DNA from 2 places in the Pandoraea sp. LA3 genome. Region 1 is predicted to be linked to the other one. Evidence: predicted binding sites of a transcription regulator. Region 1 holds the regulator's gene; the other holds the start of a gene.
What was found. Region 1 encodes NrdR, which represses ribonucleotide reductase genes. Its sites were predicted from a motif close to CACNANATNTNGTG; they were not measured.
Positions count from the first base shown of each region.

Region 1 (4,214 bases):
ATTTCGGCCTGCGCGAGCTTCGAGTTCTTGAACTCGACCGTTCCTCCTTGATTGGAAACGTTCGATACGGCAGCGTCCGCTTCGTCGAAACGCACTTCGCCCCCGTCGCGCACGCCAATATCACTGCGTCCCGCGTTGGCGCCCTTTGCGAAAGTCAGCTTCCCGTGGTCGAACACGTCGATCACGGCATGCCCGGCGTTGGTGCCCTCACCGAACACGATCTCTCCGCCCTTACCGGTATTGCCGATACCCCGTCCCGCACTCAGCGACACCGTTTCCATGTCATGGGCAATGCCTGCGCCGCCCTTGAAATTCAGTTGACCGTCGGTACTGACGGCAATGGTCAGTTCCCCCTGACCTTCGATGCCCTGATACACGTTGAGCGTCCCGTCGGTCACCGTCGTCAGATGCGCGGCATCGTCCAACGCGCGAAGGGTGCCGATCTCACGCTTTTTGCCCGTAGCGCCGGTCAGCGCGTCGGACCGATCGCCCGAGGCCGAGGTCAGTTCCAGCGTGGCGTCCTTCGTGATGGCAGCGTGCGTATCGGAAACCGCTTCTGCGCCCATGAAGTTCGTCAGATGCTTGTCGCTCCAGGTCAGCGCGCCGTCGTGCTTCGTGGCGTTCGGCGTGGTCGCATCGAGTTGGCGAGTGGCCTTGAGCGCGGCAAGCGCGCTTTCCGATGTCGCGCCGGTCACGCGCGCTTCCTTCATCGCCAGCCGGTCGGCCTGACGCTGAACGGCAGCCAGCGCCACCTGACTTTCCCCGGCGAAGGACGCGTGGTTGCCAACCTCCTTGCCCAAATCACCCAGCGCCTTTGTCAGCGCCTTATCGTCCTTGCTCGTTGCAGCCGCCGTTGCATCGAGTTTCTTTTTCAGGTTTTCGAGCGATTTTTTCTTTGCGACACCGGCGGACGACAACTTCTGATCGTCGATATTCAGAATTTCGCCGAACGTCGCATTGAGAAGAAGAAGCAGTGCATTGCGATCATCTTTTTCCAGATTAGCCTGATTATCGATTGCCGACAGAATGGACGATTTATATTCGTCTACATTTTCTGCAAATTGCCGAGTTACAATCAACTTCTCCAAATTTGGCGCGATCGCCTTAATTTCGTTTTTAATCTCGGCAATTCTGGAATTTCGATCGATTTCCCACTGGGCAGTCGGCTGGGGGACTGCCGACGCCATCGCGTTCATGGGCACCGCAGCCGTCGCGACTACCGCCGCAGCGGCCATGCAGATCGTGGTCTGACGCAGGACTTTCGAGTTCTGACAAATCTTTTGCATTCGATAAATCTCAATTGAATACGCAATAGACGATGGAATTCATTCACCGTCACCACAACAGCGGCATACTTGCCACCGTCAAGGCTGCGAATTCTAGAGACGACCTATCGAAATCTAATCAAAACCCGGGGCTTTTGGTACTTACCCCACAATTACATCAAAATCGAAGATTAGGATGATGCATAAAACATTAAGTTATTGATTTGAAGGATCATCCCAAAATAATAAAGATAACTCTTCTTATTCACCCAAAGTCATGGATGCGTGCGGCGCCCGCGCAACGCCGCATCACCGTCTTTCAGTCACCTCCCACCGCGATATTTCTGACGTCGCGAGCTGCGATTGCGACGGCAAGCCCCCCCTCCCCGACGCGTCCGCACGTCCTCGGCGTCTCGCACGGCCATAAAAAAACCCGCCGTACCCTTTCGGGCACGACGGGTTTTCCGTCATTCTCAAGACCGTGGGAGCCGGCAGGGCCACCACCGCACCGCATGCGTCATCACAGGCGCGCTGACGCGCTACGCGACATCACGCCACCGGCTTGCGCTTGGGCTTGATATCGGTGCTGTCGATTTCTTCGAGCACGTCGCGGAATTCCGCAATGTCCTCGAAGCTTCGATACACCGAGGCGAAGCGGATGTAGGCGATCTTGTCCAGCCGCTTCAACTCGCGCATCACCAGTTCGCCGATGCGCTGGCTCATCACTTCGCGCTCGGCCCCCGCCAGTAGCTTGTACTCGATGCGCGCAATGGCGGCATCCATCGCTTCGGCGCTGACGGGGCGCTTGCGAATCGCCAGTTGCATGCTGGCGCGCACTTTTGCACGGTCGTACTCGGCGCGGCTGCCGTCTTTCTTGACGACGGCCGGCATGGTGAGTTCGACACGCTCGTACGTGGTGAATCGCTTATCGCACGACGGGCATTTCCGGCGCCGCCGAATGGCAGCGCCGTCTTCCGCTTCACGCGAGTCGATGACCTGCGTGTCGTCGTGCCGGCAGAACGGGCAGCGCATGCGTGCGACGCCTGTGGCTTAGCCGTAGACCGGGAAACGCTTGGTCAACTCGGCCACTCGTGCGCGCACGCGGGCCAGGTTTTCGGCGTCTTCCGGATTCTCGAGCACGTCGGCGATCAGGTTGCCGACCAGCTCGGCTTCGGCTTCCTTGAAACCGCGCGTGGTCATGGCCGGCGAGCCCAGACGCACGCCGCTCGTCACGAACGGCTTTTCCGGATCGTTCGGAATGGCGTTCTTGTTGACGGTGATGTGCGCTTCGCCCAGTGCGGCCTCAGCGGCCTTGCCGGTGATGTTCTTGGCGCGCAGGTCGACCAGCATCACGTGCGATTCCGTACGGCCCGACACGATGCGCAGACCACGCTTGACCAGCGTCTCGGCCATCACGCGGGCATTCTTCGCGACTTGCTGTTGGTATTCCTTGAATTCCGGCGATGCGGCTTCCTTGAACGCGACGGCCTTGCCGGCGATCACGTGCATGAGCGGGCCGCCCTGGATACCCGGGAAAATCGCCGAGTTGATGGCCTTCTCGAATTCCGCCTTCATCAGGATCACGCCGCCGCGCGGGCCGCGCAGGCTCTTGTGCGTGGTCGTGGTGACGAAGTCGGCGTGCGGCACCGGGTTCGGGTACACACCTGCGGCGATCAGACCGGCGTAGTGCGCCATGTCGACCATGAAATACGCGCCGACCGACTTGGCGATCTGCGACATGCGCTCGAAATCGATCTTCAGCGCGAAGGCCGAGGCGCCAGCCACGATCATCTTCGGCTTGTGTTGCTCTGCCAGCTTCTGGGCGGCGTCGTAATCGATGTCCTCGGCTTCGTTCAGGCCGTAGCTCACGACATTGAACCACTTGCCCGACATGTTGACCGGCGAACCGTGCGTCAGGTGACCACCGTGCGCGAGGCTCATGCCCATGATCGTGTCGCCCGGCTTGAGCATGGCGAAGTACACGCCCTGGTTGGCCTGCGAGCCCGAGTTCGGCTGCACGTTGGCGGCTTCTGCACCGAACAGCGCCTTCACACGGTCGATCGCCAGTTGTTCGACAATGTCGACGTACTCGCAACCGCCGTAATAGCGCTTGCCCGGATAACCTTCCGCATACTTGTTGGTCAGTTGCGAGCCCTGCGCTTCCATCACGGCCGGGCTGGTGTAGTTTTCCGAAGCGATCAGTTCGATGTGATCTTCCTGACGCTGGTTTTCCTTCTGAATCGCGGCCCAGACGTCGGGATCGACGGAGGCAACGGTAGATTTCGATTTGTCGAACATGGCGGTTCCGTTGAATTGAACAGGTTTTCCGGGAGGGGATGCTGCAGCGCGCCTTCCTTTGTGCTTCGGAAGACGATAGACAGGGCAGCACCAACCATCACGGCTGCCCAGGCGAACGGCAAATAAGACCCCGGCGCTTCCCGGTGGGTTGCTCCACCTCGGGCACACAAGGCTGTGCACCCTAATCGCCAGTCACGCGGGGTTTGTGGCGTCGACAGTTTATGCGAGGTTGAGACGTTAGGCAACCGGCCCGGAAACTCGTACCACGACCTTGCCGAACGCCCCGCGGCGCAGGTGCGACAACGCCTGCCGGAAGTCCGCGAAATCGTAGACGGCATCCACCTGCGGCACGATCCCATGCCGGTCGACAGCCGTCACCAATGCCTCCAGCCCCTGCCGATGGCCCACACCGATACCCTGCACATGCGCCCGTTTGAGCAGCACCGGATACACCGGGATTTGCAGGGTGTCCCCGCCCAGCGTGCCGATGACTGACACCTTCCCGCCTGGCGCGAGCGCCGCCAGCGTCTCGCGCATGTCGCCCCCGGCCAGTTCCAGCACCTGCTCGACCCCGCGCCCTTCGGTCAGCCGGCGCACCTCGTCCGACCAACCTTCCCGGCGTAGGACACCATGCGTGACGCCGAGCGCCGC
Region 1 covers NZ_PTPY01000030.1:161,442-165,655, forward strand. Annotated here, with positions in the region: gene C5N93_RS10795 (autotransporter domain-containing protein) at 1-752, opposite strand, end outside; gene C5N93_RS10800 (hypothetical protein) at 777-1,304, shown strand; gene nrdR (transcriptional regulator NrdR) at 1,815-2,297, opposite strand; gene glyA (serine hydroxymethyltransferase) at 2,316-3,563, opposite strand; ZMP/ZTP riboswitch at 3,662-3,769, opposite strand; gene C5N93_RS10815 (NAD(P)-dependent alcohol dehydrogenase) at 3,801-4,214, opposite strand, start outside.

Region 2 (4,214 bases), on a different contig from region 1:
GCCACGCAGTTCGAGTTGCGCATGCCGTGCGAAGCGATGTGCTTGCGCAGGCTGTCCCAGTCGAGCGTGCTCGACAGGTCGACGTCGACGTAACCACCGCGCTCTTCGGCCAGCAGCTTGAGCGAGTCCTGCGGCAGGATGCCGCGATCCCACAGCGAGCCCTTGTACGACGAGTACTGACCGCGTTCCTTGGCCAGCTCGGTCGATGCCCAGTAAGCGTAGTAGCAAACCGCTTCCATCGAACGGTCGGCGAACTCGACGGCGGCGTTCGACGCATACGGCGTACGCAGCAGGTGCAGGCAGTCCTGGAAGCCCATGATGCCCATGCCCACCGGACGGTGATGCAGGTTGGAGTTACGTGCCTTCGCCACCGCGTAGTAGTTGATGTCGATGACGTTGTCGAGCATGCGCATCGCCACACGAACGGTGCGTTGCAGCTTCTCGTGATCCAGCTCGTAGCCGTTCGCCGTCTGCTTCAGGTGAGCCACGAGGTTCACCGAGCCGAGGTTACACACGGCGATTTCCGTCTCGCTCGTGTTGAGCGTGATTTCCGTGCACAGGTTCGACGAGTGCACCACGCCCACGTGTTGCTGCGGCGAGCGGATGTTGCACGGGTCCTTGAACGTAATCCACGGATGGCCGGTTTCGAACAGCATGCCCAGCATCTTGCGCCACAGCGCTTGGGCCGGCACCTTCTTGAACAGCTTGATCTCGCCGCGCGCGGCCTTCTCTTCGTAAGCCGTGTAAGCCTGTTCGAAAGCCTTGCCGAACTTGTCGTGCAGATCCGGGCAGGTCGACGGTGAGAACAGCGTCCACTCGCCGCCTTCCATCACGCGCTTCATGAACAGATCGGGAATCCAGTTCGCCGTGTTCATGTCGTGCGTACGGCGACGATCGTCACCCGTGTTCTTGCGCAGTTCCAGGAATTCTTCGATATCCAGGTGCCACGTTTCCAGGTAGGCGCAGACCGCGCCCTTGCGCTTGCCGCCCTGGTTCACGGCCACGGCCGTGTCGTTGACCACCTTGAGGAACGGCACCACGCCCTGGCTCTTGCCGTTCGTACCCTTGATATGGGAGCCGAGTGCGCGAACCTGCGTCCAGTCGTTGCCCAGACCGCCGGCGAACTTCGAGAGCAGTGCGTTTTCCTTGAGCGCTTCGTAAATGCCTTCCAGATCGTCCGAGACGGTCGTCAGATAGCACGACGAGAGCTGCGAGCGACGCGTGCCCGAGTTGAACAGCGTCGGCGTGGAGCTCATGAAGTCGAAGCTCGACAGGATCTGGTAGAACTCGATCGCACGCGCTTCGCGCTCGACTTCGTTCAGCGCCAGGCCCATGGCCACGCGCATGTAGAACGCCTGCGGCATTTCGATGCGATGGCTATCGATATGCAGGAAGTAGCGGTCGTACAGCGTTTGCAGGCCGAGGTAGTTGAATTGCAGGTCGCGGTTGGCGTCGAGCGCCGCCGCCAGCTTGCCCAGGTCGTACGAGAGCAGTTGTTCGTCGAGCAGTTCGGCGTCCACACCCTGCTTGATGAAGCGCGGGAAGTACTCGATGTAACGCGCGGCCATGTCGCCCTGCGGCACTTCTTCGCCGAGGATTTCACGACGGATCGTGTGCATCAGGATACGGGCGGTGACCTGGCTGTAAGCCGGTTCCTTCTCGATGAGCGTACGCGAGGCGAGAATCGCCGAATCGTAGACCTGCGACAGCGGCACGCCGTCGTACAGGTTCTTGATGGTCTCGGCGAGAATCGGCTCGGCGGAGACTTCGCTACCGAGGTTTTCGCACGCCGCCTTCACCACGCCGCGCAGGGCAGCCATGTCGATCGGACGGGTCACACCGTTGTCGGTGACATGCAGCACCGGGGTGTCAGGCGTTGCAGCTTCTTGCGTGGTCTCGACGGCGCTGGCGCGCTCTTGCGAACGCTTTTCGCGATACAGCACATAAGCGCGGGCGACGTTGTGCTCGCCTTCACGCATGAGCGCGAGTTCGACCTGATCCTGAATGTCTTCGATGTGGAACGTACCGCCGTTCGGGCGGCTGCGCACCAGTGCGCGCACGACGTTCTCCGTCAACTGTTCCACGAGCTCGCGTACGCGTGCCGAAGCCGCACCTTGTCCGCCGTTCACGGCAAGGAACGCCTTGGTGACGGCGATCGCGATCTTCGACGGCTCGAAACCCACCACCGTGCCGTTGCGTCGAATCACTTTGAAGTCGGCGTTGGTCGCCGGTTCGAATGCGCCCGTCGTCTGGGGCGCCGACGCACCCGTGCCATTGCCGGCATTCGCGGCGGGCGTCGGGTTCGGGCGGGTGAGGTTTTCGTTAGTCTGCATGTAAAAACTCCCGTTCCAATGAAATGGTGCTGTTAGCGCACTTCCACCAGCCAATCACTAAGAATTCAGTCGGTAAAAAGTACGCCCTGGGGGCGCCGATGGAGCGAAGTGCTGAACACCGCACGACCGACGGACGGCCAAGGGTTCGAGGTGTCCGCTGCACGGCTTTGCTGCTGTACCGCCTCCCGAAAATACCGAAAGGAGGTACGGTTAGATGGTTGCTCACAACCACTACATGTAGTGGTTGGTGGCCGAATTGGCACTAAGTATAGTGGAGATGACGCACTCCGCAAACTCAAAAATTTCATTCCCCGGGAGGCCCGCGCCATGCCCGTGTCAAGCAAAACCTGTCACGGGGTGAGGGTTAATCGTCCCCCTCAGCGTCCCCCTTCCGTGCCCCGCTCAACCCTGCGAGTCACCGCCCGCGTCACCGGCAGCGGACATCTGAAACGGCAACGCTTCGGATGCCAGTCCGGCCATCCGGCGCAGTCGCTGCCACTCGAAATGGGGCCCCGGGTCCGTCTTCCGGCCAGGTGCTATATCGGCATGTCCGGCCACCGCTTGAATCGGATAATGCTCACGCAAGACACGCGTGAGCGCCGCCAGCGTCACATACTGCGCCGCGGTGAACGGCAGGTCGTCAGTGCCTTCCAGTTCAACGCCGATTGAGAAATCGTTGCAGCGCGTACGGCCTTCGAACGACGATGCGCCCGCGTGCCATGCTCTCGCATCGCACGATACGAACTGTTGCAATGCACCATCGCGTCGCACCAGAAAATGCGAGGAGACGTGCACACCGCGAATCTCGTCGAAGAACGGATGCGCATCGTGATCGAGCCGATTCTGAAAGAACGCAGGGATCTCGTCGCCGCCAAACTGACCCGGTGGCAACGAGATGTTGTGCACCACGAGCAATCCGATCGGCATGTCGTGCGGACGCACGTCGAAGTTCGGCGACGGCAGACGCTCCGCTTCCCGAATCCAGCCTTCGGCGTCGAGCGTGAGGGCCGGCAGTTTGTCCGGCGCGTTCATGCGTCACCCCGCACCGGCGCGACGCACACGTCGAACGCATCGATGCACACGACCTGTCCCGACAAGACCGACAGAACGGGCAGCGCAGGCGACCGGAGCGCAACGTTAGGGGACGCAGATGACTGGAGCATGACGGGCACAGCGAACTCCCGTAGAGCGAGGGGTGGCATTGTAGCCCACTTGGCGTGACGTCGCCGGTCGTCGGCCCGGCTTGCGATGCACACGCCAACGTGGCGAGCAATCAGTGTCACGTGGGGCATCGTCCGAAACAAGTCGAAAAATAAAAGGTAAATTCCCAAAGAAGAAGCCTCTCGCACGACTGGGCCGAGAGGCTTCCGTGGGCGTGTCCACGCCCGGGGATGGCGCCGCTCTCGCGTCCTGCGTTGCCCGCAGAACACGCACACCATCCCGCGCCGCTCACAGGTGCGGCGCCAATGGCCGTTGCCGGCCGGTAAAACCCTGCACACGCGTCTCCCGCGCTAACCCCATTGTCCCCACGGCCTCCATTGTCGCTACCGGTCACGTCCCTCCGATCGCATGGCACCCGATCAGGGGAATGCCGGAATCGCAGCTTCGACCCCTTCCATATGCGCCTCGGGATGATGCTCCTTGAGCATCTCGCGAATCTCGTCGACGCGGCTCTCGCGCACATCCACCATCAGCAGAATCATGCCCCGCTCCAGCGGTTCACGAAACGCTTTGAGACGCGAGTTCGGCACCGACACGCCGATCATGCTCGACACCCAGGCGCCGAACAGCGCACCGAGCGGCGCCGTCACGATCATCAGTTCCCACTGGGGACGCGTGCCCACGATGGGGAAAAACGCGGCGACTGCACCGACTGCCAGA
Region 2 covers NZ_PTPY01000037.1:37,759-41,972, forward strand. Annotated here, with positions in the region: gene C5N93_RS22370 (ribonucleoside-diphosphate reductase subunit alpha) at 1-2,333, opposite strand, end outside; gene ampD (1,6-anhydro-N-acetylmuramyl-L-alanine amidase AmpD) at 2,736-3,365, opposite strand; gene C5N93_RS22380 (DUF1269 domain-containing protein) at 3,914-4,214, opposite strand, start outside.
Region 2: a site for NrdR is predicted at 2,563-2,576, ahead of C5N93_RS22370 (ribonucleoside-diphosphate reductase subunit alpha). Genes of this name have one in related genera too.